DNA from 3 places in the Lysinibacillus phoenicis genome. Region 2 is predicted to be linked to each of the others. Evidence: a T-box and tRNA genes for the amino acid it is inferred to sense, from the RefSeq annotation. Region 2 holds a T-box; the other regions hold tRNA genes.
What was found. The T-box of region 2 lies ahead of ileS (isoleucine--tRNA ligase). A T-box ahead of a tRNA ligase gene usually reads a tRNA of that ligase, here a tRNA-Ile.

Region 1 (10,053 bases), 3.5 Mb from region 2:
CGGAATAATGGTGGGCCTAAATGGACTCGAACCATCGACCTCACGCTTATCAGGCGTGCGCTCTAACCAGCTGAGCTATAGGCCCTTGGAGCGGGTGATGGGAATCGAACCCACGACATCAGCTTGGAAGGCTGAGGTTTTACCATTAAACTACACCCGCATAAATGGTGGGTCAGGACGGAATCGAACCGCCGACACTTAGAGCTTCAATCTAATGCTCTACCAACTGAGCTACTGACCCATTTCGTCCATGCTAAGCTTGCTCACTCTTTTGCTTCTCATGTTTTTCATTATAATAATGGCGGTCCCGACCGGGATCGAACCGGCGATCTCCTGCGTGACAGGCAGGCATGTTAACCGCTACACCACGGGACCTTTTGGTTGCGGGGGCCGGATTTGAACCAACGACCTTCGGGTTATGAGCCCGACGAGCTACCACTGCTCCACCCCGCGATAATGATATTCTGTTTCGAGTTTTTAAAGCACCATTTATAAAAATTTAAAACTGGAGGAGGTAGAGGGATTCGAACCCCCGCGCGGTGTTACCCGCCTGTCGGTTTTCAAGACCGATCCCTTCAGCCAGACTTGGGTATACCTCCGTTACACTATATAAATGGTGGACCTTGCAGGACTCGAACCTGCGACCGGACGGTTATGAGCCGTCTGCTCTAACCAACTGAGCTAAAGGTCCTTTAAGATGGCGGCAGAGGGGATCGAACCCCCGACCTTACGGGTATGAACCGTACGCTCTAGCCAGCTGAGCTACGCCGCCAGGATCTTTATACTGGTTATTTACTATGGTGGAGCCTAGCGGGATCGAACCGCTGACCTCCTGCGTGCAAGGCAGGCGCTCTCCCAGCTGAGCTAAGGCCCCATAATTTTAGGAAATGGTCGGGAAGACAGGATTCGAACCTGCGACCCCTTGGTCCCAAACCAAGTGCTCTACCAAGCTGAGCTACTTCCCGTTCGTTCTTTTGGCGCGCCCGACAGGAGTCGAACCCATAACCTTCTGATCCGTAGTCAGACGCTCTATCCAATTGAGCTACGGGCGCATAATAAATGGTGCCGAGGACCGGAATCGAACCGGTACGGTAGTCACCTACCGCAGGATTTTAAGTCCTGTGCGTCTGCCAGTTCCGCCACCCCGGCACATTTGGAGCGGAAGACGAGGTTCGAACTCGCGACCCCCACCTTGGCAAGGTGGTGTTCTACCACTGAACTACTTCCGCATGTGCATAAGTTTTTTTATCTGGCAATGAAAATAATGGTGCGGGTGAAGGGAGTCGAACCCCCACGCCTTGCGGCGCTAGATCCTAAGTCTAGTGCGTCTGCCAATTCCGCCACACCCGCTTATTATTATTTCAAAATGGTGAGCCATGAAGGACTCGAACCTTCGACCCTCTGATTAAAAGTCAGATGCTCTACCAACTGAGCTAATGGCTCGAAAAAATGGTGCCGGCTATAGGAATCGAACCCACGACCTACTGATTACAAGTCAGTTGCTCTACCTGCTGAGCTAAACCGGCATATGGTGGAGGATGACGGGCTCGAACCGCCGACCCCCTGCTTGTAAGGCAGGTGCTCTCCCAGCTGAGCTAATCCTCCTGGGTATTATGCCTAGCGACGTCCTACTCTCACAGGGGGAAGCCCCCAACTACCATCGGCGCTAAAGAGCTTAACTTCCGTGTTCGGTATGGGAACGGGTGTGACCTCTTTGCCATCATCACTAGACTATTTTATGTATCTTGTTTTGAAGTTGTTTACCTGTCCTTCAAGACAAGAATTATTGTATAACGTTTTTTAACATTGTGCAATACTTTTTTATAAAAAAAAGAAATTATTACTTTTTAAAGATATTTTTGTTAAGTAAGAGAAAATATTGCCCTGCAAAATATTATATCAATTGTTGTTTCAAAAGAAAACAATTATTTTTCTTGATATGTTTTATAGCCTAAAATCTATAATAAAACAAGTGAAGGTCTTATAATTTCCCTCACTTGTTATCTAATGAAATGGTTGAAAGCTCTATTGTTAATCTTGTAATCTCTTCAATTGTTGTCGAAGGGCCAAAAGAGATTCTAAAAAATTGGCGTGCTGCTTCCAAAGAAAAACCCATCGATAAAATAGCCTTCGTTCCAGATTCACTATGAATATCACATGCGCTACCTGTAGAGATACAGATTCCCGACTCGTTCAGCTTTAAAAGAACATATTGGCCCTCTACTCTATCCATCATTACACCACAAATATTAGGTAATTGCTGCTTACATTCTATTAGCTTGCATGTTTCAGGCAGTTTACTTTTTAAAACTCCTCTTAACATCACATAATGTTGTAATTCATATTGATAGTTTTCAATTGCAGCTGCAAAGGCCACAATTGCAGGCGTATCTAATGTACCTCCTCTTAACCCTCTTTCATGTGTCACACCTGGTGTTAATGCTTGCACGCGGATGGAGGGATTTAGATAAACCGCACCACACCCCTTTGGCCCACCTATTTTATGAGCCGAAATTGTAATAGCATCTATTCCTTTTGGTATAGCTAATTTTCCAAATGACTGAACACAATCAATATGACAGTAAACACCTGATTCTCCTGCCAGCTCTATTATTTTCTTCAGAGGCTGAATGGAGCCAATCTCTGAATTAACATGTTGAATGGTAATCAAAGCCGTGTCCAATCGTATTGTTTTTTGAAGTTCCTGCAAATCAATACAACCATCCTTCTGTAACGGCAATTTTGTCACTTCATACCCCATTTTCTCAAGTGTATTCAAAGCTGCGTGCACTGACGTATGCTCAGCTTGAGATGAAATAATATGCTTCCCTTTTTTAGAGGCTAGCGCTAATGACAAGATGGCCATAATATTTCCTTCTGTTCCGCTCCCAGTGAAAATAATACCATCGCTAGTTACGCCTAGAGCTTGCGCTACAACTTCTCTTGACTGTTGCACGAAATAATGCGCTTGTCCTCCTAGATCATGAAGACTTGAACTGTTTCCATAATAACGCTGCGCTACCCCTATATAGGCATCAAGAGCTTCCTTCGTCATAGGTGACGTTGCAGCATAATCCATATAAATCATCATCTTCTTCCTCTCTAATTCATCGGGTCTTGTTTTCTTTTTTATTTTATGTAAAGATAGGTGTCAAGACAACTGTAAAGAAGGTATAACTATGGATGTAAAGACAGACGTCCTTATCATCGGCAGTGGTATTGCGGCACTTCAGGCTGCTTTACTACTCGAAGAACATTATCAAATACAAATTGTTACAAAATCTTCTGTTTATATGAGTAGCTCTTATCGTGCACAAGGTGGTATAGCAGCCGTTACAAGCAAAGAAGATCATATTAAACATCATATTGCTGATACATTGAAAGCTGGAGAATATCATCATGAAAAAAGAAATGTGGAAACACTTATAGAAGACGGCACTAAAATTATGCAGAACTATTTAAAAACTGGTCTCCCAATTGATCGTCACCTCGATGGAAAACCTGTTCTAGGACTAGAGGGGGCACATAGTCATCATCGTATTTTACATGCAGGTGGTGATCGAACTGGTCAAATTTTCATAGATTATTTGCTTCATAAACTTTCACCCAAAACAAAGGTCAATTCTTATGAAATGGCTTATGAGCTTTTACTGAATACAGATGGTGATTGTATAGGTGTACTCACTAAAGGCGAAAAAGGGATTAAACGCTATTTGGCTCATCATGTTATTTTAGCCACAGGAGGTGCAGGTGCACTTTATTCAAGCACATCCAATTATCCAAACAATACAGGAGATGGTATTGCTTTAGCATTTCGTGCAGGCGCTGCGATCAGTGATATGGAATTTATGCAGTTTCATCCAAGTTTACTATGGTGTGAAAATAAGGCAAAAGGTTTAATCTCCGAAGCTGTACGAGGAGCAGGCGGTACCTTTGTAGATGCACAGTGTAAACCTATTATGAAAGGCTTACATCCACAAGGTGACTTAGCCCCTAGGCATATTACGGCACACGCACTATTTACTAAACGTGCTGCTGGGGAGGAAACGTTTATTGATATTGCCACCATCCAAAACTTTGATGCAAAATTCCCAGCAATTGCTCAGCTCTGCTATGACAATCAAGTTCATTTGCAAGATGGTTTAATCCCTGTGGCTCCAGGTAGTCATTTTTTAATGGGTGGTGTTATTGCTGATGACAACGGTAGAACTACTATCCCAAACTTATATGCAGTTGGTGAAGTGGCTTGTACAGGTGTCCATGGAGCGAACCGTTTAGCAAGTAATTCTCTATTGGAGGGCATTACATTTGGTCAAAAAATGGCGTATTTCATTATTCAACAAGGTTGTCATCAAAAAAATTTTTTTCTTGACCAACCTCAATATGCTGATAAAAAACCACCTTTATTTAGCAAACAGCAATTACAGCAACGTATGATGCAGTTTGTAGGCATCGTTAGAAATATCGATGATTTACAGTACTTTGTTCAGCAACTCCCCTCTCTACAATCTCTTCTTCACACTAATCTAGAGGGTATGGAGCAAGCAGAATTGGAACTATTTATGATGCATGTTGTCGCAACACTGATGACACATGCGGCCATTATAAGAACGGAAACACGTGGTGCCCACATACGTACAGATAAATCCGAAATGGATGCACAATGGGCAAGCCGGTGGATTATTTTTTCGCAAGGACAATTGAAAGTGAGGAACTCATTGTATGAATATCATCAAACTCGAGGAAATGCTCAAACAGTTTTTTAATGAAGATTTAGGTGATGGGGATTTATCGAGTGAATTTATTTTTTCAGCCGAACAACAGGGATCTTTTTCGTTTTATGCTAAAGAAAAAGGAATTTTTTGCGGAGCTCTCATTATTGAGCATGGCTTTCTTCTACTAGATCGTTCTATGGAAATTTATCTTCATAAAAAGGATGGAGAGACAGTAGATGCAGGCGATATACTAGCCGTGATAAAAGGTCCCTTACAAAAATTGTTAATAGGCGAACGTGTCATCTTAAACCTTATTCAACGTATGTCTGCCATTGCAACAGCTACTCACCAAGCAGTCCAAGAAACGATAGGTACGCATGCGAAAATATGTGATACTCGTAAAACAATGCCTGGCATGCGTATGCTTGATAAATATGCAGTGAGAGTCGGTGGTGCTTTTAATCATCGAAATGGACTGTATGATGCCATCATGCTAAAAGATAATCATCTTGCCTTTGCAGGTAGTATAACAAAAGCTGTTCAGACCGCTAGAGAGAAAGTCGGTCATACCGTGAAAATTGAAGTAGAAATTGAAACAAAGGAACAGCTAGATGAAGCCATCATTGCTGGAGTAGATATCATTATGTTTGATAACCGTAGTCCAGAAGAAATTCGAGATTGGCTTCCTTCTGTCCCCCCTACTATTGCAACAGAAGCTTCAGGGGGTATCACACTGGATAATTTAAAGGCTTATGCACAGTCAGGTGTTCAGTGGATTTCACTTGGTTCATTAACCCATTCTGTCAAAGCTTTTGATATTAGTGCACTTGTTCAAATGAAAGGAGCTCATTCCCTTGTCCATCACTAGTTTATTACAACAGACGACACTACTTCCTGAGCATTATCGGACATTATCCGTAGAGGAAATGGAATCTCGTATTTTAGCAATAAAGAAAAAATTAGGCTCTAAACTTTTTATCCCAGGACACCATTATCAAAAAGATGAGGTTATTCAATTTGCTGATGCAACTGGTGATTCTCTACAACTAGCTCAATTATCTGCCGCTAATAAGGAGGCTGAACATATCGTATTTTGTGGTGTACATTTTATGGCAGAAACGGCAGACATGCTGACAATGAAACAGCAACATGTCTATTTACCAGATATGCGTGCAGGCTGTTCGATGGCTGATATGGCGAATATTTATCAAACAGAACAAGCATGGCCAATCCTTCAACAGCTCTTTGGCGATACGATTATTCCTCTAACTTATGTCAATTCAACCGCGGCCATTAAAGCCTTTACGGGACGACATGGTGGTGCCTGTGTTACATCATCGAATGCAAGGGAGCTTGTTCAATGGGCATTTACACAAAAACAGCGTATTTTCTTTTTACCCGATCAACATTTAGGGAGAAATACCGCCTATGATTTAGGTATTCCCCTTGAAAATATGGCCGTTTGGAATCCTCATAAAAATATGCTCGAAACTAAGGAATCACTTGAAAACATCCAGGTTATTCTGTGGAAGGGTCATTGTTCTGTGCATGAGGGGTTTACAGTTCAACATACGGAAGTCATTCGCAAAGAACATCCCACAATGAGGATTATTGTTCATCCAGAATGTAGTCGTGAAGTTGTTGCAGCAGCTGATGATGCCGGCTCGACAAAATACATTATTGATACAATCAATCGAGCACCAAGCGGATCTGCATGGGCCATTGGAACAGAAATGAACCTTGTCAATCGTATCATTAAGCAACATCCAGATAAACATATTATTTCGCTAAATGAAAATTTTTGTCCTTGTCTAACTATGAACCGAATAGACCTTCCACATTTACTATGGAGTCTTGAAAGTATTGAACAGGGACAACCTCATAATCGTATACAAGTAGATGAACATACTACCGCTGAAGCACTTAGCTCACTTGAAAGAATGCTTGTACGGGGGTAACAAGAAGAATTTTAAAAGCAGACATGTTGTTGTATCAATATTTCTGCTTTTTTTGTAAAGTTAAGGAGTTATGAAAAACGTCGTTCATTTTTTGATATGACTTATACTTTTTCATTAAGGATGTTGGGAATTAAATGAAATCCATTTACTTGTAGAAATTGACATGGATTTATTTTCTATGATACTGTCGATTTGGAGGTGATAATCAATGGCTTTTCAATCGAAAAATATATTTATCAATTTACCAGTAAAAGATCTTAACAAATCAATCAACTTTTTTAAAGACTTAGGTTTTGAATTCAATCAACAATTTAGTGATGAAACAACAGCTTCAATGATTATTAGCGAAAATATCTTTGCATTAATAATGGTAGAAGAACGATTCAAAGGATTTACAAAGAAGGAGATTGCAGATACAGCTACTTCTGCAGAGGCGATATTATGTCTTTCCGCTGAAAACCGAGAACAAGTAGATCAATTAGTAAATAAAGCACTAGCCTCTGGTGGTAAACCTTACAGTAAACCACAAGATCACGGATTTATGTACGGCTGGGGATTCCAAGATGTAGATGGGCATATTTGGGAAGTAGTATATATGGATGAAAGCGCACTAAATAATGAGTAATTATATATCTATCTAAATATAAAAAAAACAGTAGCTGCAAATGCAGTTACTGTTTTTTAGTATGACCCGTACGGGATTCGAACCCGTGTTACCGCCGTGAAAGGGCGGTGTCTTAACCACTTGACCAACGGGCCAATGGCGGAGAAGGAGGGATTTGAACCCTCGCGCCGGTTACCCGACCTACACCCTTAGCAGGGGCGCCTCTTCAGCCTCTTGAGTACTTCCCCAAATAAAAAATGGCTCCGAAGGCAGGACTCGAACCTGCGACAACCTGATTAACAGTCAGGTGCTACTACCAACTGAGCTACTTCGGAATAATGGTGGGCCTAAATGGACTCGAACCATCGACCTCACGCTTATCAGGCGTGCGCTCTAACCAGCTGAGCTATAGGCCCTTGGAGCGGGTGATGGGAATCGAACCCACGACATCAGCTTGGAAGGCTGAGGTTTTACCATTAAACTACACCCGCATAAATGGTGGGTCAGGACGGAATCGAACCGCCGACACTTAGAGCTTCAATCTAATGCTCTACCAACTGAGCTACTGACCCATTTCGTCCATGCTAAGCTTGCTCACTCTTTTGCTTCTCATGTTTTTCATTATAATAATGGCGGTCCCGACCGGGATCGAACCGGCGATCTCCTGCGTGACAGGCAGGCATGTTAACCGCTACACCACGGGACCTTTTGGTTGCGGGGGCCGGATTTGAACCAACGACCTTCGGGTTATGAGCCCGACGAGCTACCACTGCTCCACCCCGCGATAATGATATTCTGTTTCGAGTTTTTAAAGCACCATTTATAAAAATTTAAAACTGGAGGAGGTAGAGGGATTCGAACCCCCGCGCGGTGTTACCCGCCTGTCGGTTTTCAAGACCGATCCCTTCAGCCAGACTTGGGTATACCTCCGTTACACTATATAAATGGTGGACCTTGCAGGACTCGAACCTGCGACCGGACGGTTATGAGCCGTCTGCTCTAACCAACTGAGCTAAAGGTCCTTTAAGATGGCGGCAGAGGGGATCGAACCCCCGACCTTACGGGTATGAACCGTACGCTCTAGCCAGCTGAGCTACGCCGCCAGGATCTTTATACTGGTTATTTACTATGGTGGAGCCTAGCGGGATCGAACCGCTGACCTCCTGCGTGCAAGGCAGGCGCTCTCCCAGCTGAGCTAAGGCCCCATAATTTTAGGAAATGGTCGGGAAGACAGGATTCGAACCTGCGACCCCTTGGTCCCAAACCAAGTGCTCTACCAAGCTGAGCTACTTCCCGTTCGTTCTTTTGGCGCGCCCGACAGGAGTCGAACCCATAACCTTCTGATCCGTAGTCAGACGCTCTATCCAATTGAGCTACGGGCGCATAATAAATGGTGCCGAGGACCGGAATCGAACCGGTACGGTAGTCACCTACCGCAGGATTTTAAGTCCTGTGCGTCTGCCAGTTCCGCCACCCCGGCACATTTGGAGCGGAAGACGAGGTTCGAACTCGCGACCCCCACCTTGGCAAGGTGGTGTTCTACCACTGAACTACTTCCGCATGTGCATAAGTTTTTTTATCTGGCAATGAAAATAATGGTGCGGGTGAAGGGAGTCGAACCCCCACGCCTTGCGGCGCTAGATCCTAAGTCTAGTGCGTCTGCCAATTCCGCCACACCCGCTTATTATTATTTCAAAATGGTGAGCCATGAAGGACTCGAACCTTCGACCCTCTGATTAAAAGTCAGATGCTCTACCAACTGAGCTAATGGCTCGAAAAAATGGTGCCGGCTATAGGAATCGAACCCACGACCTACTGATTACAAGTCAGTTGCTCTACCTGCTGAGCTAAACCGGCATATGGTGGAGGATGACGGGCTCGAACCGCCGACCCCCTGCTTGTAAGGCAGGTGCTCTCCCAGCTGAGCTAATCCTCCTGGGTATTATGCCTAGCGACGTCCTACTCTCACAGGGGGAAGCCCCCAACTACCATCGGCGCTAAAGAGCTTAACTTCCGTGTTCGGTATGGGAACGGGTGTGACCTCTTTGCCATCATCACTAGACTTGCACGTAGATGTGCTGTCTTCTGCATTACAATAAGGATATAGCATTCTTAGCAGAAGTTCCTATATGTTAAGCTTCAAAATACAGTATGTATAAAAGCTCTTATGAAAGAGTTGTTCTTTCAAAACTGGATAAACGTACATTGACTGCTTCAAACAATTTGGTTAAGTCCTCGATCGATTAGTATTCGTCAGCTCCATGTGTCACCACACTTCCACCTCGAACCTATCTACCTCATCGTCTTTGAGGGATCTTACTTACTTGCGTAATGGGAAATCTCATCTTGAGGGGGGCTTCATGCTTAGATGCTTTCAGCACTTATCCCGTCCACACATAGCTACCCAGCGATGCCTTTGGCAAGACAACTGGTACACCAGCGGTGTGTCCATCCCGGTCCTCTCGTACTAAGGACAGCTCCTCTCAAATTTCCTACGCCCACGACGGATAGGGACCGAACTGTCTCACGACGTTCTGAACCCAGCTCGCGTACCGCTTTAATGGGCGAACAGCCCAACCCTTGGGACCGACTACAGCCCCAGGATGCGATGAGCCGACATCGAGGTGCCAAACCTCCCCGTCGATGTGGACTCTTGGGGGAGATAAGCCTGTTATCCCCGGGGTAGCTTTTATCCGTTGAGCGATGGCCCTTCCATGCGGAACCACCGGATCACTAAGCCCGTCTTTCGACCCTGCTCGACTTGTAGGTCTCGCAG
Region 2 (10,053 bases):
GCAAAAGCTGCTGAGTAATCATCAACTTAAAAAACCGATCTCTTAGGAGGTCGGTTTTTTTATATGATAATGAATTGGATAAATGTAAATATTCCTAATTTATTTTCCAAGTATCCTAGCATTTTCCTAACTATTTATATAGAATTAGAATGTAAACCTTTTTACAATTACATAAATGGGGGATGATGATTATGACAAAGAGAAAACATAAACTTTACACAGCGGCCACAACAGCAATAGCCATTACAGCTTTAGCAGTAGTACCAGTTTCGGCTGCTAGTGCATTTTCAGATGTAAGCAAAGATTATGCACATTTTAACAGTATTTTAACACTACATGAAGCAGGCATTATTAATGGTTTTCCAGATGGCACATTTAAGCCATCACTAGACGTAACACGTGGACAAGCGGCTAAGATGATTGCAGGTGCTTTTGATCTTGCAACAAATTTAGAGAGTGCTGAAAATCCGAAATTTAAGGATGTAGACGCAACTAGCCCATATTACAACGCAATTGTCACATTAGTTAATCTTGGCGTAGTACAAGGTTATGAGGATGATACATTCCGCCCAGATGAAACGATTACACGTGGTCAAATGGCAGTAATGGTGGCACAGGCAACAGGCTTAACAGCTAAAGGAGAAAGTCCATTTACAGATGTACCACAAGATAGCCCATTTGCAGAAGCCGTAACGGCATTATATGAGGCAGGTATTGCAAAAGGCGTTACTGCAACGGAATTTGGTGTAGATAAAAATGTGACTCGTGGTCAGTTAGCGACATTTATTGTGAACGCATTAGACTTACCGGTAGATACAATGCCTATACCAGATGAAAAAGATGAGCAGCCTCAAGAGGAACAGGTGACTGAAGAACAGCCTACTACAACAAAGGATAGTGCTGCACTTGAGGAATTATTTACCAAAACATTAGCTAAGCAAAAAGAGCTAAAAAGCATGAAGGCTACTATGACCATTTCACAGTCAGTAGAAGCTAACGATGGTAAGGAAACCATGAAAATGGATTCTAAAGGCAATATGAACATGGAAATTGTTACAGAGCCAATGCAGTTCTTTGCGGATGGAACAATGTCCCTAACAGATCCAACAAGTGGTGAAGCAATTAATTTACCAATTAAAATGTACATGACAGCTAAAGATGGTATGTATATGTATGAGGCAGACCAACAAGCTTGGGTAAAATTCCCGAAACAACTATTTGATGATGTACTTAGTCAAACAGGCATGCAGCCAGATGCAGCGGAGCAATTAGAGATGCTGCAATCATTTGCTGAAGACTTCACTTTAAATGAAACAGCAAGCCGCTACGAATTAACACTAAAAGGTTCAGGTGAAAAATTCACAGAGCAAGTAAAGCAACAGCTTGGTGTAATGGATTTAGGCATGGACGCTGATTTAGAGGGACAATTAGGCAATATGTCTTTTGACAATCTCACATACAAATTATTGATTAATAAAGAAACATTTGATGTAGAAGAAATTGCGATGGATATGACGTTAAGTATGAAAGTAGAAGGTAATTCGATAAAAACAACACAGCAAACAACGATCAAATACCATGATTTCAATGCTGTAACAACGATTACCATTCCAAAAGAAGTGCTAGAAAGTGCAAAAGAAATAGATCTTAGCACAACAGAAACAGCACCTATAGGCAAATAATAAAAACGCTTAAAAAAGTAGGCTTAGTGCAAGCCTACTTTTTCTATGTTTAGCGAAAGCCCATTAAGTCTTTTACTTTCATTGTATTTTCGCTAGACGTTAGGGTTTCTAGTAAGCGGAAGGCAACATCAAAGGCCGTTCCTGGATTTGATGAGGTGATTAAATGATCTGTTTGTACAATGCGCTCATTAACAATGGTTGCACCGAAGTTTTCCAGTTGTGCTAAACGTTTACTCGTTGGGTGATTATAGGTCGTTGCTTGACGATGTTGGAGTATACCACAATTTCCTAATATAAGAGACGCAACACAGATCGTTGCAATCGGTTTTTTACGTTCGTCAAAATGCCGTACAACCGTTTGAAATTCCTCACTAAAGGCATCCTCATAAAAGCCCGCTTCCTCAAAGCCACCAGGGATTGCTAATGCATCAAAATCCTCTAATGTAATTTCGTGGAGCAATTTTTCAGGAGTCACTTTAAAATTCCATGTGCATTGCAGCTGTTCATGCAAACCGACAGTCACAACCTCAGTTGTGCCATCACCTTCCCATTTATTCCAGCCAAGGACATCTGTAAAAACACTTGCTTCTACCGCTTCAAAGCCATTTGCTAATAGTAATAAGATTTTTTTCATGTTATTAATCCTCCTTTTATAGCTTCTATTGTAATCAATAGGACGGACTGATAACAGAAGTTGTATAATGTATTTTAGCCATATGGCTTTATTTGAAAAGGTATTATGTGAAAAAAAGTTGATTATGAAAGGTGAAGTCTGATGGATCAAATTGATACACAAATTTTAAAGCAGTTACAGCACAATGCAAAAATTTCGATGAAGGAGTTAGCGACCACTGTCCATTTATCTTCACCAGCTGTTATTGAACGTGTCAAAAAGCTGGAGGAACAAGGGGTAATCGAAGGGTATCATGCAAAAGTAAACATCAAAAAAATGGAGCGCACTATTCAGGCGATTATTTTATTTAAATCTATTGATTGTAAAAGTCTCTCTGCATTTTGTAATGCCCATCCCGATGTTCTTGAATGTTATCGAGTGGCAGGAGAAATTAGCTATATCGTCAAGCTAGCAACCTATTCAGTAGAAACATTAGAGGAATTCATAGATGCGGCTATGCCTTATGGTACTCCCTCTACCAATATCGTATTATCTTCAATGGAAAAAAAGGTGATTACACCATTTACTGACAACAATTTTGAATAAATGACAAAAAAAGCAAACCTTAAAGACATGAGCACCGTTTAAAGGGTAGAGAGGGGGAAACATGTTGCTAATTCATGAACTGGAAAAAATAATGGAACAGCATACAGAGAGACTTATCCGTCTTGCCTTTTACTATGTAAGAGATTTACAAAGTGCAGAAGATATCGTTCAGGATGTCTTTATAAAGTTCTACGATAATCAGCAGAACTATGAGGAACGTGGTGAGCTTAAGGCTTATTTATCGAAATTAGTTAGTAACCGAAGTAAAGATTATTTACGAAGTTGGACTTATCGGAGAATCCAAGTACAACAAAAAATTGCTGCCAAGCAGACGATCACAAGAAGGGATATGCTTGTCCGGCAAGATGAACAAACTTTGATTGAAAATGCAATCCTAGCTCTCCCATTCAAGCAGCGTGAGGTCATTATTCATTTTTATTTTGAAGAATTGTCTGTAGTCGACATTGCGCAGCTGATAAATATTCCTGAAAGTACAGTAAAAACAAGGCTACGTCGAGGGCGAGAGTTACTAAAGCTACAACTACAGCATGTTGAATGGGAGGTGCTTCTGCATGAGTAAAGTGGATATTCGTGTCGTACGGGATTTATCAGAAAGCAAAAAGCGTGTGATGGCAAATGTCATTCAGCATTTAGAACAACGTCCTGTTAAAAAATATTCTAGACGCTGGCAATATGGGCTTTTGGCCATGATTTTGAGCGTCTGTATAGGATTGTTTGTATATTTGCAATACAATGATCATCAAAAACAAACCTCTATGATCCCACCAGTATTGGATGAACGAATTTTAGAACTTCACTTACAGAAGGATGCTTATATGAATAGAAAAAATCGACTCTATAGGGCAAGCTTTGATAGTTTTTTATATCTTGAATCGACTTTTGCATATGCGCAATCAAAGAAGTTAATCCCCTCACAGGAGCAAGTAGATAAAGAGTTAGAACTGCTTATGGAGGGATTTAGCAATGAAACTCAGCCAACGATGAATGAACGATTACAAATGCTGCAAATTACAAAAGAAGATTTTTCTTCCAAATATGCAAAGCCAATCGCTTATAAAATGGCTACAGTTAACTTATTAATGGAGGCAAGCAGAGTCGAATATGAAAATACAAGTGATCCAATCCGGATGTGGTTCGTTGAACAAAAAGCTATGAACTATTTAAAGCAGCACTATCATAAAGACGTTGCTTCTTTACAAGGAAAATATAGAATCCCAGAGAAGGAAAGTCAAATGATGTGGAAAAGAAGTGGAACAGTCTTAGCGATCAAGGAACATGAATTTTTAGTTGTCTCAGGTGTCATGGATAGCGAGATTGGTCAATTATCTGCAGATGAATTAGTGAAAAAGCATAGCAATGGTACATGGTTCCCTCTAGCGAATGTCCCAAAAACATTATCAGTTGGCGATCGAGTTCAAGTACAATATAGTCAGGCGATTGGGAATGATGGCTCTCAACCAATCATCGATTTTAAAGATATCGTGGGGCTGAGAATAGTGGAGGAATATTAATAAAAAAGGCTAGACAATCAAAAACTTTAGAATGTCTAGCCTTTTCTTTCGATTTGGATTCCGTTACAATGGTTGTAATATTTTCCTTAAATGGAGGTGTTGGGTTGTTATTTGCTATAGTAGATTTTACAACAGCCTTTTTCCTAAGCTTACCTCTTCTACTAATTTATTTTAAGAGTAGGTCGCAGCAAGAGACTCCTTGGCGTTGGTCGTTTCCTCTATGGTTATTCAATTACCTGAGTATTCGATATTTTGTTTCAGATGGAGAGCTATTTTGGGTTGTCCTTTGCTGGCAGATATTATTTTTATGGCCAATTAGTCTAGTAATATATCTTCATTTATACAAAAAGGAAAAGAATTGGTCGTTTTACATAGGTTTGAAGAAAAAGCATGTTGTTTTTGTGGCAGTATTAATGGCGCTATTTGCGAGCTCTCTCGTGTATTCACTTTTTCTGGCAAATCAACAGGTAGTTGCTTTTCACCAGCAGTTAATGCAAGAGCTCGAGGCCAGCCCGGATCGTCAGCTTTATTTGATAAACAATACGATTGCACCTTCCACACTGCTCGATGTAGCTGATCATATAGCTGAGGTTCGAAAGGGACAGGTTTATGCATCTACTTTGCCTTGGCGAAGCAAGGTTGTTGTGCATCAGGATAATTGGCAAAAGGAATTTACATATGTTCGTTTTTATAATGGTTGGAGGCTAGATGGGCTATACCAAGAAAGTAATTGGGAGAATCAAAAAGATTAAGTAAGGGGAGTCAATCAGTTGCTACAATACGTTTGAAGGAAGATGAGTTAAAGAATAAATTAATGGCTTTTTTTTGCGATGCTGGAGCAAGGATTAGAGCAAGATGAGGTAATTCAATTAGTGCAGAAAATGCCATCAACATTATCTACATTAAAGAGTGAATTAGCTGAAGAGCATTACAGAAACGCAGTATTCAATTACAAAACATTACTAAGAAGCTTTTTTATCCAAACATATAATCAATCAAAATATGCGACCCTTCATCAACAAATCGCCACTTGTCTTAACGAGTTATCATAGGCGAAACATGATTGACAAACATTGGCTAATTTGATACGATGACATGCAATAAAAGCATACAAATTCGTTGATGAGAAAGAGTAGTGTTTCATTTAGTTCTACAGAGAGCCGGCAGTTGGTGGAAGTCGGTGTGCAGATGTTACATGAAAATCCTCTCTGAGAAGGTTAGCTGAAGAAAGTAAGCTAACCCGGGTGTCTACCGTTAAAAAGAACACGTATGATTGTACGTTGCTGAGTGCTATTGACCATTGTGTTAATAGAATTAGGGTGGTATTCGCGGTTAACCCCGTCCCTTTTCTTGGGACGGGGTTTTTTGTATGCCTTTTATACAAATTTGATTGTATAGGAGGAACTAATATGCAGGTAGAACAAAAGAAAGAAACAACGGTTGAACGAGAAACACGGATTCGAGCTTTGTGGGAACAAGAGGATACCTTTGAAAAATCCGTAACCAATCGCGCTGGACAGCAGCCATTTGTATTTTACGAAGGACCACCGACAGCAAATGGTTTACCACACGTCGGCCATGCATTTGGCAGAACAATTAAAGATGTTGTAGCTCGCTATAAAACAATGCAAGGTTTTTTCGTTGAACGAAAAGCAGGCTGGGATACACATGGATTGCCTGTGGAGTTAGGGGTAGAAAAGACATTAGGCATCTCTGGAAAACAAGAGATTGAAAATTACGGGGTAGAGCGTTTTATCCAAGCATGTAAAAATAGCGTTTTTACTTACGAACAGAAGTGGCGATCCTTTACAGAACAGCTAGGTTACTGGCTCGATATGGATGATCCTTATCTTACACTAAGTAATGATTACATCGAGTCCGTCTGGCATATTTTAAGTCATGTTCACAAGGAAAATCGTTTATATAAAGGGCATCGGGTGTCACCATATTGCCCTAGCTGTCAAACGTCCTTAAGCTCTCATGAAGTGGCACAGGGCTACAAGGATATCAAAGATTTATCTGTGACAGCCATGTTTAAGCGACAGGATCACGACGAATATTTTTTAGGCTGGACGACGACACCGTGGACTTTACCTGCCAATGTTGCTTTGGCAATGAATCCTGCACTTAAATATGTACGTGTAAAGCATGCAAATAACATATACATCCTGGCTAAATCACTTGTAACAAAGGTATTTTCAGAGCCTGTAGAAATAGTAAGTGAGCATGATGGGCATGAGTTTGCGGGTGTTTCCTATCACCCACCATTTTCTTATGTAAAGGTCGATAAAGGGCATGTTGTTGTCATGGCAGATTATGTGACAGAGCACAGTGGTACAGGGATTGTGCATATCGCACCTGCCTATGGCGAGGACGATTATAAAACAGTTCAGCACCATGGTTTATCCTTTATTAATGTAGTGGACTTGAAAGGGTGCTATACAGATGAAGTACCAGAGCTTGTCGGGCGATTCGTGAAAGATTGTGATGTCGATATTATAAAAATGCTTGCAAAAAAAGAGCTGTTATTTGCAAAAGAAAAATATGAGCATAGCTATCCACATTGCTGGCGCTGTGATTCACCATTGTTGTATTACGCAACAGATAGCTGGTTTATCAAGATGTCATCCTTAAAGGAGCAGCTTTTACAAAATAATCAACAAGTGACATGGTATCCAGGTCATATTAAGGATGGTCGATTTGGCAACTTCCTAGAAAATTTAGTGGATTGGAACATCAGCCGAAACCGCTACTGGGGGACACCGCTCAATGTATGGGTTTGTCAGGGTTGCGGTCATGAGGAGGCTCCAAACAGTATCGCAGCATTAATAAAATTAGCCAAAGGGGCTGTTGATGAGCAAATAGAGCTTCATAAACCATTTATCGATGACATTGTCTGCACTTGTCCTCATTGTCAGGGAGACATGAAGCGTACACCTGAAGTAATTGATGTTTGGTTTGATAGTGGCTCGATGCCATTTGCGCAGCAGCACTATCCTTTTGAAGATGTGGCGACTTTTCACAATCAATTTCCAGCAGATGTCGTCATTGAAGGGATCGACCAAACACGAGGTTTTTTCTATAGTTTATTAGCCGTATCGACCTTGTTTACAGGGAAGCCACCTTATAAAAATGTCCTATCGTTAGGGCATGTGTTAGATGAGCATGGGCAGAAGATGTCTAAAAGTAAAGGCAATGCTTTAGAACCAGTTGAATTAATCGAGCAGTATGGAGCGGATGCTTTACGCTGGGCCTTTCTAGTAGACAGCTCCCCTTGGAATCCGAAGCGTTTTTCCAAGAAAATTGTAATGGATGCGAAATCAAAGCTAGTAGATACACTTGATCATACGTTTAAATTTTATGAAATGTATGCCACAATCGATGGGTTTACGTATGATGCCTCAAATACTGGTACACGGTCACATTTAGATCATTGGATTTTGTCTCGCTTACATCACACTATCCAAGTTGTGACAGCTGCCATGGATGATTACCAATTTACGCAGGCGACTAGGGAAATTGCCCAATTGGTGGAGGAGTTAAGCAATTGGTATATTCGCCGTTCTCGCGCCAGATTTTGGGCAAATGGGCTGACTGTAGATAAACGAGGAGCATTTAGTACACTTTACGAGCTTCTAACATCTATTTGTCAATTACTAGCTCCGTTTACTCCATTTATAGCAGAAGATATTTACCGACAATTATGTGGGAAAAGTGTCCATCTTGAAAACTATCCAATATGTAACGAGCAGCTAATGGATGTGAGGCTAGAACAAGAAATGGCAATGGTGTTAACAATAGTGGAACTAGGACGCAGTATACGCAATAGCCAGGGGATGAAGGTTAAGCAACCTTTAAGTGAACTCATTGTTGCAGTAAATGGTGAGTTGGCAGATTACCAAGTCTATAATGAGCTCATTCAAGATGAGTTAAATATCAAGTTCTGTAGATGGACGCATGACTTTTCAGCCTATGAACGTGTCTATTATAAGCTGAACTTTAAAACAGCAGGAGCTGCATTTGGTTCAAAGGTGAATCAGGTAAAAGACTATCTAACGACATTAACAAATGAAGAGAAAAATAAGTTACAGCAACAAGGGGCATTAGATATCGTAATTGAAGATCAACAGCTTACATTGCTGTCAACGCATGTGGTCGCAGAATCCGTCGTGAAGGAGCATTATATAAAAGCAGAGGATAGCACTTGCCGAGTCTTGCTCAATGTACAACTAACGGAGAGCTTATTACAAGAGGGGCAAATGCGAGAATTAATCCGTACAATTCAAGACGCACGTAAAAAATGGCAGCTACCAGTGGAGCAATATGTGTCGATTGCCTTTAATGGGAGTTCGGAAGTCTTATCTATCATCCAGCAGCACGAAACTTTATTACAAGCAAATGTGTTGGTCAAAGCTCTGCATTATGGTGTGGAATGGCACGAAGAAACATCGATAGATACAGCACTGTTTAATGAAAAGCTTACAATTTTTGTTGCGTTATAAGAAAAATGCTCAGGTTACCGCCTGAGCATTTTCTATGTATGCTACAGGAAGCCACTTGCAAGATAACAGGCTGTTGCCCATATAAAGATGGCAGAGCATTTATTAAATAATCGCATTAGTTTTCCAGAGCGATCCAGTTTTTTGAACGAGGCTCCCGTCAAAGTAAGTCCGAAAAACCACAGCCAGGAAATTAAGACACAGGCGAGGGTAAAAATGATTTGCTCTGTACCACTATATTTTAATGCGCTCGTCCCAATAACACCGATTGTATCTAATATCGCATGTGGATTGAGGAGCGACACAGAGAGTGCAAAGAATATTTGTTTTTTTACAGGCAGTGCTTCGCTATTAGTGGTAGATGACGGATTTGAACGCCAAATACTATAGCCCATATAAAGTAAGAACACGATACCAACCGTCATTAACGTAATTCGTAACCACTCAAATTGTAGCACAATTAATGATAAACCGAATACCGCTAGTAAAATCAACATTGTATCACAGATAGCTGCTGTCACACTTGCAGGCAATGCTTTGAATACATTTGGTTGTGTAGCACCTTGCGAAAAAACAAAAACATTTTGTACACCTAATGGCAATATAAGACCAAATGCTAAAATGATACCATGAAGAAAAGCTTCCAACGACAATCCCTCCTTTCACTCTTCATTTTAGTTATGGTATAACTAAAAGAAAACGACCAATTGGATGGTTTTTTAGCCACCCAATTTTCTAGAATGGAAGGGGATGAATCATGAGCTGGCAGCCAAATAGACAAAGTGACTCCACGTTACAGCAACAAATTGTTCACTGGGTAATCGCTCAAGTGGAACGAGGGGACTGGGTGGCAGGGACAAAACTTCCTACCCAACGACAATTGGCTATGCAGTTTGAAGTAAATCGAAGTACAGTTCAACAGGCTTTGGAGGAATTAAAAGCTATGGGCATTCTTGAGGCAAAGATAGGCTCTGGTGTTTATGTTACTGACAATTCCTGGCATGCATTACTTCAGCAAACACAGCCGAATTGGCAAACCTATATCGAAACAAGTATTCATAAGCCAAATTACCACACCATCCAATTAATAAATGAATACGAGCAGCGTGATGATGTCATTC
Region 3 (10,053 bases), 2.2 Mb from region 2:
TTGCTTTTGCCATCATATCGCCTTTTGCACCTATCGTAGCACGTAAACTAGGGCTTGAGCTTACTTTATTTTTATCCACTATTCTATTGGCCTTAGGGATAGTTCTACGCTCACTTGGAACAACAGGATTACTTATATTTGGTACTATGCTAATTGGCGTAGCAATATCTTTTGGAAATGTACTCATTCCAGGATTACTAAAATTGAAATTTCCATACCATGTAGGCTTACTGATGGCCTTCTTCACCATGTCCATGAATTTAACTGCTGGCCTTGGCGCAGGTATTAGCTATCCAATAGCTAATTCATCATTAGGCTGGCAAGGGGCTTTGGCCATTGCTCTTGTACTTGTTGTCGTTACGATTTTAATTTGGATACCTCAATTAAAATCAAATAAACCTGAACCAACTACCTCATCTAAAAAGTCAGGTCCACCACTATGGAAATCACCTGTTACGTGGGCCGTCACAGGCGCAATGGGTTTACAGTCTTTATTATTCTACACGACTGCAGCTTGGATTCCAGAAATCTATATTGCCCAAGGATTAGCTCCTGATAAGGCTGGCTGGATGTTTTCTATTATGCAATTCTCTCAAGTTCCAATGGCATTAGCTGTGCCTATTATTGCTAGTAAAATGACTTCACAGCGACCTCTTGTACTGATGTTTACGTCGTTCTATTTAGTAGGCTTTGTTGGTGTTGTAATGGAATGGACAAGCCTTGGAGTACTTTGGATGGTCCTTCTAGGATTAGCAGGTGGTTCTTCATTCGCATTAGCCATGATGTTTTTCACCCTTCGCACCCGTACTGCCTTTGAAGCAGCAGATTTATCAGGCTTTGCACAATCTTTAGGGTATTTATTTGCCGCAATTGGTCCTATTCTTTTTGGCTACTTGCATGATTTATTCGGTGGCTGGGATATTGCTGGCTGGCTTTTTGTAGTTGTGGCAATGGTACTTTTCTTCTGCTCAATGAGAGCTTCTAAAGATGAATATGTCCATTAAATTGGAGCAGATGGGAAATGGCATATGTTTCTCATCTGCTTTTTTATCAACCTATTTATTCAGCTGCTCTAATAACCTTAGCAGTTCCGCAAGACGGTCTGCTGCTTCGTTATTGTGCACTGTAATAGCCGTTAAACTAGGGATAGCCTCTTGTAAGAGTAGATAGCTGAAATAATAATAGCTTAAAAATGCTGTCTGCTCATAGCCCGTCGGCGTTTCTCTTTCCCACTCTTGATCGTCATCCTCTTCATTTTCTGTCCATAAGTAGTTTCTATCTAGCAGCTTCTGCATGGGTTGAACAGTTTGTGTTGGCTCTAAATAATCCACAGTAATCGCCTGAGCAACGGCTAAATAAAGTTCAATTTCTTGTAAGGAGACATCCTCCCTATCTTGGCTACCCAGCTTTTTTAAAAGGATTAACAAAACCCATGGTGTCACCTGCCAAAGTGTACCTTGATGTTCAATTAACTCAGCTAGTTGTCGGTAATTTTCCTCTTCAATCAGCTGCGGAATGGCTGCACCTCTTCCATAAGGTGTGGTCAATTGTTGCCACGGGATATCTGGAATTTGCTGCTCCAACATAGTGGATCACCCTCTTCTTAAAATACAATTAATTGATAAATTTACTGATAGGAAATTGAAGAGTCTTCTATTGTTAATAGCATGGTTTTTGATAAAAATAATTTGGTGTATGATAGACATTTACATAGGGCTTATGGAAAATATGCGTTGTTGCAGGTGAAAGCGGTGGAATTAACCATGTCCAGTTGCCTGTAACTTCCCGTTCAGCCGATAGCTCTGCTTCCTCAAATAATTTAAACTGCTGAGCCGCTGTATGATGATCGACAATGCTTACCCCATCTTCTTTAAAGGAATGGAGAACTGCTATATTAAGCTCCACTAATGCACGATCACGCCAAAGAGAAGCTTGTTTGGTTGTATCAAGATTAAAAATCTCAGCAATAGCTGGTAGCATATTATAGCGGTCATGATCAGCTAAATTACGTGCTCCAATTTCTGTCCCCATATACCAACCATTAAAAGGAGCAGCTTGGTAATCAATGCCTGCCATTCGAAAACGCATACTCGAGATAATGGGTACAGCATACCATTTCATCTCTAATTTTTCTATTTCAGCTTCCTCTGGATGGCGGATTGGCACCTCTAAAATATATTCTGCTGGAATTGTAAACAGCCTTGGAGCTCGCCCATCTACTTGTATAACAAGTGGTAACACATCAAAAGCTGTTCTCTCACTTTTCCAGCCTAGCGTTTCACATACTTGTGTAAACGCAACAGAATGAGAATCACCTATAACACCTAATTCCGTTTCATAGCCCGCATAACGGATAAGTTGGTGATTCCAAATCCGTACTCGATCTGAGGCAAACACGGTTATTGTAGGGCGGATTTTCCCACTATTTGTTGCATACTCGATATGCTCTAGTAATTTTCGAAAAATATCCTCTTCGTCTAAAAGATCTCGTGCGTCTACTACATGCAATGACTGCCAAAACAAGCGTCCAATACATTTGTTACTATTACGCCATGCGACACGTGCTCCAAAAACTAGTTCCTCTGTTGTGGGGTAATATTCACCTTCACTCTTAATCTCTTGCAATCTATTCTCTAACCAAAGATCTGATTTATTTTGTTCTTTCTGATATTGACTTAAGAATTGCTCTATCTCCTGTATACTCATATCGATTCCTCCACTTATCCTCATATTAGAGCAACGATACGGCAAGCACCATGAAAATAGCTGTTGAAAAAACATACATATTGCATATATGAAATAGTTTGTTCAAATTTATTAGTGGGTGAAACATGTGATTGATAAATGGAACAGGACCTTGAAATGAGCTAAAGCATTTATACTGTCCTATGTTCACCATAAAAAAGCTACAGAACCTTTTAATGGTTTTATAGTCTTGGTTGAACATCTACATATAGAAAAAAGCATGTAACACACATCTGTGCTACATGCTTGATGACCCGTACGGGATTCGAACCCGTGTTACCGCCGTGAAAGGGCGGTGTCTTAACCACTTGACCAACGGGCCGTGGCTCCGAAGGCAGGACTCGAACCTGCGACAACCTGATTAACAGTCAGGTGCTACTACCAACTGAGCTACTTCGGAATAATGATGGGCCTAAATGGACTCGAACCATCGACCTCACGCTTATCAGGCGTGCGCTCTAACCAGCTGAGCTATAGGCCCATTTTGGAGCGGGTGATGAGAATCGAACTCACGACATCAGCTTGGAAGGCTGAGGTTTTACCATTAAACTACACCCGCAAATAATGGTGGGTCAGGACGGAATCGAACCGCCGACACTTAGAGCTTCAATCTAATGCTCTACCAACTGAGCTACTGACCCGAAATGGAGGAGGTAGAGGGATTCGAACCCCCGCGCGGTGTTACCCGCCTGTCGGTTTTCAAGACCGATCCCTTCAGCCAGACTTGGGTATACCTCCAAAAATATTGAAATGGTGGAGCCTAGCGGGATCGAACCGCTGACCTCCTGCGTGCAAGGCAGGCGCTCTCCCAGCTGAGCTAAGGCCCCATTTAAATAAAAGATGGTCGGAATGACAGGATTCGAACCTACGACCCCTTGGTCCCAAACCAAGTGCTCTACCAAGCTGAGCTACATTCCGTAAAATACATTTATTGGCGCGCCCGACAGGAGTCGAACCCATAACCTTCTGATCCGTAGTCAGACGCTCTATCCAATTGAGCTACGGGCGCTTAGTAAATAAAAATGATGAGCCATGAAGGACTCGAACCTTCGACCCTCTGATTAAAAGTCAGATGCTCTACCAACTGAGCTAATGGCTCGTTAAAGAAAAAAATGGCTGGGGTACTAGGATTCGAACCTAGGCATGACGGAATCAAAATCCGTTGCCTTACCGCTTGGCTATACCCCAATGTTGAAATGGGGCGACTGATGGGAATCGAACCCACGAATGTCGGAACCACAATCCGATGCGTTAACCACTTCGCCACAATCGCCACTATATAAATCATAACAGCTGTATATGAACGAGTACCTCAATACCTGGCAGGGGCAGTAGGAATCGAACCCACACCAAAGGTTTTGGAGACCTCTATTCTACCGTTGAACTATGCCCCTAAAATGGTGGAGGGGGACGGATTCGAACCGCCGAACCCTAAGGAGCGGATTTACAGTCCGCCGCGTTTAGCCACTTCGCTACCCCTCCAAGGGAATGGTGCCGGCGATAGGAGTCGAACCCACGACCTACTGATTACAAGTCAGTTGCTCTACCAACTGAGCTACACCGGCAAAAATAATGGCGGTCCCGACCGGGATCGAACCGGCGATCTCCTGCGTGACAGGCAGGCATGTTAACCGCTACACCACGGGACCATATGGTGGAGGATGACGGGCTCGAACCGCCGACCCCCTGCTTGTAAGGCAGGTGCTCTCCCAGCTGAGCTAATCCTCCACAAAAAATAAGCGAAGCGACGTCCTACTCTCACAGGGGGAAGCCCCCAACTACCATCGGCGCTAAAGAGCTTAACTTCCGTGTTCGGTATGGGAACGGGTGTGGCCTCTTTGCCATCATCACTTCACTTATTCAGTTGAAAGGTTATTCTTTCAAAACTAGATAAACGTACATTGAATGCTTCAAACAATTTGGTTAAGTCCTCGATCGATTAGTATTCGTCAGCTCCATGTGTCACCACACTTCCACCTCGAACCTATCTACCTCATCGTCTTTGAGGGATCTTACTTACTTGCGTAATGGGAAATCTCATCTTGAGGGGGGCTTCATGCTTAGATGCTTTCAGCACTTATCCCGTCCACACATAGCTACCCAGCGATGCCTTTGGCAAGACAACTGGTACACCAGCGGTGTGTCCATCCCGGTCCTCTCGTACTAAGGACAGCTCCTCTCAAATTTCCTACGCCCACGACGGATAGGGACCGAACTGTCTCACGACGTTCTGAACCCAGCTCGCGTACCGCTTTAATGGGCGAACAGCCCAACCCTTGGGACCGACTACAGCCCCAGGATGCGATGAGCCGACATCGAGGTGCCAAACCTCCCCGTCGATGTGGACTCTTGGGGGAGATAAGCCTGTTATCCCCGGGGTAGCTTTTATCCGTTGAGCGATGGCCCTTCCATGCGGAACCACCGGATCACTAAGCCCGTCTTTCGACCCTGCTCGACTTGTAGGTCTCGCAGTCAAGCTCCCTTGTGCCTTTACACTCTACGAATGATTTCCAACCATTCTGAGGGAACCTTTGGGCGCCTCCGTTACCTTTTAGGAGGCGACCGCCCCAGTCAAACTGTCCGCCTGACACTGTCTCCTGCCCCGCTAAGGGGCATGGGTTAGAATTTCAATACAACCAGGGTAGTATCCCACCGACGCCTCCTTCGAAGCTGGCGCTCCGAGATCTCTGGCTCCTACCTATCCTGTACAAGTTGTACCAAAATTCAATATCAGGCTACAGTAAAGCTCCACGGGGTCTTTCCGTCCTGTCGCGGGTAACCTGCATCTTCACAGGTACTATAATTTCACCGAGTCTCTCGTTGAGACAGTGCCCAGATCGTTACGCCTTTCGTGCGGGTCGGAACTTACCCGACAAGGAATTTCGCTACCTTAGGACCGTTATAGTTACGGCCGCCGTTTACTGGGGCTTCAATTCGCAGCTTCGCTTGCGCTAACCACTCCTCTTAACCTTCCAGCACCGGGCAGGCGTCAGCCCCTATACGTCACCTTACGGTTTTGCAGAGACCTGTGTTTTTGCTAAACAGTCGCCTGGGCCTATTCACTGCGGCTCTCATGCGCTTGCACGCTCAAGAGCACCCCTTCTCCCGAAGTTACGGGGTCATTTTGCCGAGTTCCTTAACGAGAGTTCTCTCGCACACCTTAGGATTCTCTCCTCGACTACCTGTGTCGGTTTGCGGTACGGGCACCTCTCACCTCGATAGAGGCTTTTCTTGGCAGTGTGAAATCAGGAACTTCGTCCATACGGACTCGCCATCACAGCTCAACGTTACAGTGTGCGGATTTGCCTACACACACGCCTTACTGCTTGGACGCGCATAACCAACAGCGCGCTTACCCTATCCTACTGCGTCCCCCCATTTCTCAAACGGTGAGGAGGTGGTACAGGAATATCAACCTGTTGTCCATCGCCTACGCCTGTCGGCCTCGGCTTAGGTCCCGACTAACCCTGAGCGGACGAGCCTTCCTCAGGAAACCTTAGTCATACGGTGGACGGGATTCTCACCCGTCTTTCGCTACTCATACCGGCATTCTCACTTCTAAGCGCTCCACCAGTCCTTCCGGTCTGACTTCAACGCACTTAGAACGCTCTCCTACCACTGACATCGTAGATGTCAATCCACAGCTTCGGTGAATCGTTTAGCCCCGATACATTTTCGGCGCAGCGTCACTCGACCAGTGAGCTATTACGCACTCTTTAAATGATGGCTGCTTCTAAGCCAACATCCTGGTTGTCTGTGCAACGCCACATCCTTTTCCACTTAACGATTACTTTGGGACCTTAGCTGGTGGTCTGGGCTGTTTCCCTTTTGACTACGGATCTTATCACTCGCAGTCTGACTCCCGTGTATAAATATCTGGCATTCGGAGTTTGTCTGAATTCGGTAAACCGGGATGGCCCCCTAGTCCAAACAGTGCTCTACCTCCAGTATTCTCATCACGAGGCTAGCCCTAAAGCTATTTCGGAGAGAACCAGCTATCTCCAAGTTCGATTGGAATTTCTCCGCTACCCACACCTCATCCCCGCACTTTTCAACGTGCGTGGGTTCGGGCCTCCAGTAAGTGTTACCTTACCTTCACCCTGGACATGGGTAGATCACCTGGTTTCGGGTCTACGACCACGTACTATTTCGCCCTATTCAGACTCGCTTTCGCTGCGGCTCCGCCTTCTAAAGCTTAACCTCGCACGTAATCGTAACTCGCCGGTTCATTCTACAAAAGGCACGCTATCACCCATTAACGGGCTCTAACTACTTGTAGGCACACGGTTTCAGGATCTCTTTCACTCCCCTTCCGGGGTGCTTTTCACCTTTCCCTCACGGTACTGGTTCACTATCGGTCACTAGGTAGTATTTAGCCTTGGGAGATGGTCCTCCCGGATTCCGACGGAATTTCACGTGTTCCGCCGTACTCAGGATCCACTCAGGAGAGAACGAACTTTCGACTACAGGGCTTTTACCTGCTCTGGCGGACCTTTCCAAGTCGCTTCATCTAACTCGCTCTTTTGTAACTCCGTATAGAGTGTCCTACAACCCCAAGAGGCAAGCCTCTTGGTTTGGGCTCTTCCCGTTTCGCTCGCCGCTACTCAGGGAATCGATTTTTCTTTCTCTTCCTCCAGGTACTTAGATGTTTCAGTTCCCTGGGTCTGCCTTCAAGACGCTATGTATTCACGTCAAGATACTACGCGATTAAACGTAGTGGGTTCCCCCATTCGGAAATCTCCGGATCAAAGCTCACTTACAGCTCCCCGAAGCATATCGGTGTTAGTGCCGTCCTTCTTCGGCTCCTAGTGCCAAGGCATTCGCCGTGCGCCCTTAATAACTTAACCTACAGCTTTCAATACACATCGCATTTCGTTGTCAGCTTCACTCGTTCAATCAGTCACGTACTGAAGTACGCTCCTTCATTCACTCGATTGCTTCCTAGAACTGCTTGTGTCTTGAAACCTTACTAATGTTATTAAGCCTATAAAAAACTTAAAAAATAAATGTGTTTGTTACAATTTCAATGTCGTTTTATCCAGTTTTCAAAGAACAAGTTTTGAAGTATTTCATTCGGAAGAATGAACCTTCAAAACTGAACGCAAAACGTAATCTTACAAACCCTAGGTTTGTATTCCGAAATAATCCTTAGAAAGGAGGTGATCCAGCCGCACCTTCCGATACGGCTACCTTGTTACGACTTCACCCCAATCATCTATCCCACCTTCGGCGGCTGGCTCCAAAAGGTTACCTCACCGACTTCGGGTGTTACAAACTCTCGTGGTGTGACGGGCGGTGTGTACAAGGCCCGGGAACGTATTCACCGCGGCATGCTGATCCGCGATTACTAGCGATTCCGGCTTCATGTAGGCGAGTTGCAGCCTACAATCCGAACTGAGAACGACTTTATCGGATTAGCTCCCTCTCGCGAGTTGGCAACCGTTTGTATCGTCCATTGTAGCACGTGTGTAGCCCAGGTCATAAGGGGCATGATGATTTGACGTCATCCCCACCTTCCTCCGGTTTGTCACCGGCAGTCACCTTAGAGTGCCCAACTAAATGATGGCAACTAAGATCAAGGGTTGCGCTCGTTGCGGGACTTAACCCAACATCTCACGACACGAGCTGACGACAACCATGCACCACCTGTCACCGTTGCCCCCGAAGGGGAAACTATATCTCTACAGTGGTCAACGGGATGTCAAGACCTGGTAAGGTTCTTCGCGTTGCTTCGAATTAAACCACATGCTCCACCGCTTGTGCGGGCCCCCGTCAATTCCTTTGAGTTTCAGTCTTGCGACCGTACTCCCCAGGCGGAGTGCTTAATGCGTTAGCTGCAGCACTAAGGGGCGGAAACCCCCTAACACTTAGCACTCATCGTTTACGGCGTGGACTACCAGGGTATCTAATCCTGTTTGCTCCCCACGCTTTCGCGCCTCAGCGTCAGTTACAGACCAGAAAGTCGCCTTCGCCACTGGTGTTCCTCCAAATCTCTACGCATTTCACCGCTACACTTGGAATTCCACTTTCCTCTTCTGCACTCAAGTCCCCCAGTTTCCAATGACCCTCCACGGTTGAGCCGTGGGCTTTCACATCAGACTTAAAGGACCGCCTGCGCGCGCTTTACGCCCAATAATTCCGGACAACGCTTGCCACCTACGTATTACCGCGGCTGCTGGCACGTAGTTAGCCGTGGCTTTCTAATAAGGTACCGTCAAGGTACAGCCAGTTACTACTGTACTTGTTCTTCCCTTACAACAGAGTTTTACGATCCGAAAACCTTCTTCACTCACGCGGCGTTGCTCCATCAGGCTTTCGCCCATTGTGGAAGATTCCCTACTGCTGCCTCCCGTAGGAGTCTGGGCCGTGTCTCAGTCCCAGTGTGGCCGATCACCCTCTCAGGTCGGCTACGCATCGTCGCCTTGGTGAGCCGTTACCTCACCAACTAGCTAATGCGCCGCGGGCCCATCTTATAGCGACAGCCGAAACCGTCTTTCAGTGTTTCACCATGAGGTGGAACAGATTATTCGGTATTAGCCCCGGTTTCCCGGAGTTATCCCAAACTATAAGGTAGGTTGCCCACGTGTTACTCACCCGTCCGCCGCTAACGTCAAAGGAGCAAGCTCCTTCTCTGTTCGCTCGACTTGCATGTATTAGGCACGCCGCCAGCGTTCGTCCTGAGCCAGGATCAAACTCTCCATAAAAGAAATTTGATTAGCTCAAATTGTTTTGCTGGCATCAATTTTGATGTCCAAAATTTTGTTTCGTTCACTAGCCAAAACTAGTTACTTAAAACTTTATTGATTACGTTTTGCTTGTTCAGTTTTCAAGGTTCATGTTTTGCTTTATTTTAGCGTGTCACCGTGGCGACTTGTATAATACTACACCCTTATTTTTAAAAGGTCAACACTTTTTCTAAAAAAAAATTAAGTTTTTTCTCAAAGCAGGAAAACTTCCTATATTAATAACATAAAATATTTTGGCTAATAAAGATGTTTTCACTAGCTGTTGTATTTTATTTTAGCATATCCCTCGATAATAATTTAGTAGTTTTTTTTAGAACTATAATCAAAATAATTGAATATTAAAATTGAGTTTTCAACCTAAAGATAGACTAAAAAAAGTTGAGACTTTCTCTATGTTCTTTTTCATTTACATTTATGACGGACGAAACATCAAATCTACTCCACGTGATCAATTAGAAAAGAATCGAGAAGTACTTCTCGATTCCTTTAGATGGATAGCCTGAGATTTTAAAATGGGAAAAAGAATGGGATGGCTACCATCATGACAATGAACATAACAATT

Region 1: it has a tRNA-Ile gene. The T-box ahead of ileS (isoleucine--tRNA ligase) is inferred to sense a tRNA for this amino acid. The anticodon was not compared.
Region 3: it has a tRNA-Ile gene. The T-box ahead of ileS (isoleucine--tRNA ligase) is inferred to sense a tRNA for this amino acid. The anticodon was not compared.

What each region holds. Positions count from the first base shown of each region.
Region 1 is NZ_JBDFMP010000002.1:3,890,322-3,900,374, reverse strand. Features, by position in the region: tRNA gene ABC382_RS21070 (tRNA-Asn) at 1-4, opposite strand, end outside; tRNA gene ABC382_RS21065 (tRNA-Ile) at 9-85, opposite strand; tRNA gene ABC382_RS21060 (tRNA-Gly) at 87-160, opposite strand; tRNA gene ABC382_RS21055 (tRNA-Phe) at 166-241, opposite strand; tRNA gene ABC382_RS21050 (tRNA-Asp) at 300-375, opposite strand; tRNA gene ABC382_RS21045 (tRNA-Met) at 379-453, opposite strand; tRNA gene ABC382_RS21040 (tRNA-Ser) at 507-599, opposite strand; tRNA gene ABC382_RS21035 (tRNA-Ile) at 615-691, opposite strand; tRNA gene ABC382_RS21030 (tRNA-Met) at 699-772, opposite strand; tRNA gene ABC382_RS21025 (tRNA-Ala) at 799-874, opposite strand; tRNA gene ABC382_RS21020 (tRNA-Pro) at 889-965, opposite strand; tRNA gene ABC382_RS21015 (tRNA-Arg) at 976-1,052, opposite strand; tRNA gene ABC382_RS21010 (tRNA-Leu) at 1,061-1,149, opposite strand; tRNA gene ABC382_RS21005 (tRNA-Gly) at 1,155-1,229, opposite strand; tRNA gene ABC382_RS21000 (tRNA-Leu) at 1,266-1,350, opposite strand; tRNA gene ABC382_RS20995 (tRNA-Lys) at 1,368-1,443, opposite strand; tRNA gene ABC382_RS20990 (tRNA-Thr) at 1,451-1,526, opposite strand; tRNA gene ABC382_RS20985 (tRNA-Val) at 1,530-1,605, opposite strand; rRNA gene rrf (5S ribosomal RNA) at 1,616-1,731, opposite strand; gene ABC382_RS20975 (cysteine desulfurase family protein) at 1,994-3,088, opposite strand; gene nadB (L-aspartate oxidase) at 3,180-4,766, shown strand; gene nadC (carboxylating nicotinate-nucleotide diphosphorylase) at 4,723-5,583, shown strand; gene nadA (quinolinate synthase NadA) at 5,570-6,673, shown strand; gene ABC382_RS20955 (VOC family protein) at 6,882-7,298, shown strand; tRNA gene ABC382_RS20950 (tRNA-Glu) at 7,361-7,432, opposite strand; tRNA gene ABC382_RS20945 (tRNA-Ser) at 7,435-7,525, opposite strand; tRNA gene ABC382_RS20940 (tRNA-Asn) at 7,536-7,612, opposite strand; tRNA gene ABC382_RS20935 (tRNA-Ile) at 7,617-7,693, opposite strand; tRNA gene ABC382_RS20930 (tRNA-Gly) at 7,695-7,768, opposite strand; tRNA gene ABC382_RS20925 (tRNA-Phe) at 7,774-7,849, opposite strand; tRNA gene ABC382_RS20920 (tRNA-Asp) at 7,908-7,983, opposite strand; tRNA gene ABC382_RS20915 (tRNA-Met) at 7,987-8,061, opposite strand; tRNA gene ABC382_RS20910 (tRNA-Ser) at 8,115-8,207, opposite strand; tRNA gene ABC382_RS20905 (tRNA-Ile) at 8,223-8,299, opposite strand; tRNA gene ABC382_RS20900 (tRNA-Met) at 8,307-8,380, opposite strand; tRNA gene ABC382_RS20895 (tRNA-Ala) at 8,407-8,482, opposite strand; tRNA gene ABC382_RS20890 (tRNA-Pro) at 8,497-8,573, opposite strand; tRNA gene ABC382_RS20885 (tRNA-Arg) at 8,584-8,660, opposite strand; tRNA gene ABC382_RS20880 (tRNA-Leu) at 8,669-8,757, opposite strand; tRNA gene ABC382_RS20875 (tRNA-Gly) at 8,763-8,837, opposite strand; tRNA gene ABC382_RS20870 (tRNA-Leu) at 8,874-8,958, opposite strand; tRNA gene ABC382_RS20865 (tRNA-Lys) at 8,976-9,051, opposite strand; tRNA gene ABC382_RS20860 (tRNA-Thr) at 9,059-9,134, opposite strand; tRNA gene ABC382_RS20855 (tRNA-Val) at 9,138-9,213, opposite strand; rRNA gene rrf (5S ribosomal RNA) at 9,224-9,339, opposite strand; rRNA gene ABC382_RS20845 (23S ribosomal RNA) at 9,501-10,053, opposite strand, start outside.
Region 2 is NZ_JBDFMP010000002.1:352,820-362,872, forward strand. Features, by position in the region: gene acnA (aconitate hydratase AcnA) at 1-18, shown strand, start outside; gene ABC382_RS02980 (S-layer homology domain-containing protein) at 192-1,682, shown strand; gene ABC382_RS02985 (DJ-1/PfpI family protein) at 1,732-2,316, opposite strand; gene ABC382_RS02990 (Lrp/AsnC family transcriptional regulator) at 2,458-2,901, shown strand; gene ABC382_RS02995 (sigma-70 family RNA polymerase sigma factor) at 2,963-3,481, shown strand; gene ABC382_RS03000 (DUF3221 domain-containing protein) at 3,474-4,433, shown strand; gene ABC382_RS03005 (hypothetical protein) at 4,538-5,185, shown strand; gene ABC382_RS03010 (hypothetical protein) at 5,264-5,485, shown strand; T-box leader at 5,544-5,782, shown strand; gene ileS (isoleucine--tRNA ligase) at 5,843-8,935, shown strand; gene ABC382_RS03020 (LysE/ArgO family amino acid transporter) at 8,977-9,579, opposite strand; gene ABC382_RS03025 (aminotransferase-like domain-containing protein) at 9,690-10,053, shown strand, end outside.
Region 3 is NZ_JBDFMP010000002.1:2,545,222-2,555,274, forward strand. Features, by position in the region: gene ABC382_RS14095 (CynX/NimT family MFS transporter) at 1-1,004, shown strand, start outside; gene ABC382_RS14100 (TraB/GumN family protein) at 1,056-1,586, opposite strand; gene ABC382_RS14105 (nitric oxide synthase oxygenase) at 1,660-2,706, opposite strand; tRNA gene ABC382_RS14110 (tRNA-Glu) at 2,996-3,067, opposite strand; tRNA gene ABC382_RS14115 (tRNA-Asn) at 3,069-3,145, opposite strand; tRNA gene ABC382_RS14120 (tRNA-Ile) at 3,153-3,226, opposite strand; tRNA gene ABC382_RS14125 (tRNA-Gly) at 3,231-3,304, opposite strand; tRNA gene ABC382_RS14130 (tRNA-Phe) at 3,311-3,386, opposite strand; tRNA gene ABC382_RS14135 (tRNA-Ser) at 3,391-3,483, opposite strand; tRNA gene ABC382_RS14140 (tRNA-Ala) at 3,497-3,572, opposite strand; tRNA gene ABC382_RS14145 (tRNA-Pro) at 3,587-3,663, opposite strand; tRNA gene ABC382_RS14150 (tRNA-Arg) at 3,678-3,754, opposite strand; tRNA gene ABC382_RS14155 (tRNA-Lys) at 3,772-3,844, opposite strand; tRNA gene ABC382_RS14160 (tRNA-Gln) at 3,859-3,933, opposite strand; tRNA gene ABC382_RS14165 (tRNA-His) at 3,943-4,018, opposite strand; tRNA gene ABC382_RS14170 (tRNA-Trp) at 4,066-4,139, opposite strand; tRNA gene ABC382_RS14175 (tRNA-Tyr) at 4,144-4,227, opposite strand; tRNA gene ABC382_RS14180 (tRNA-Thr) at 4,235-4,310, opposite strand; tRNA gene ABC382_RS14185 (tRNA-Asp) at 4,319-4,394, opposite strand; tRNA gene ABC382_RS14190 (tRNA-Val) at 4,398-4,473, opposite strand; rRNA gene rrf (5S ribosomal RNA) at 4,485-4,600, opposite strand; rRNA gene ABC382_RS14200 (23S ribosomal RNA) at 4,665-7,592, opposite strand; rRNA gene ABC382_RS14205 (16S ribosomal RNA) at 7,898-9,449, opposite strand; gene ABC382_RS14210 (SLC13 family permease) at 9,999-10,053, opposite strand, start outside.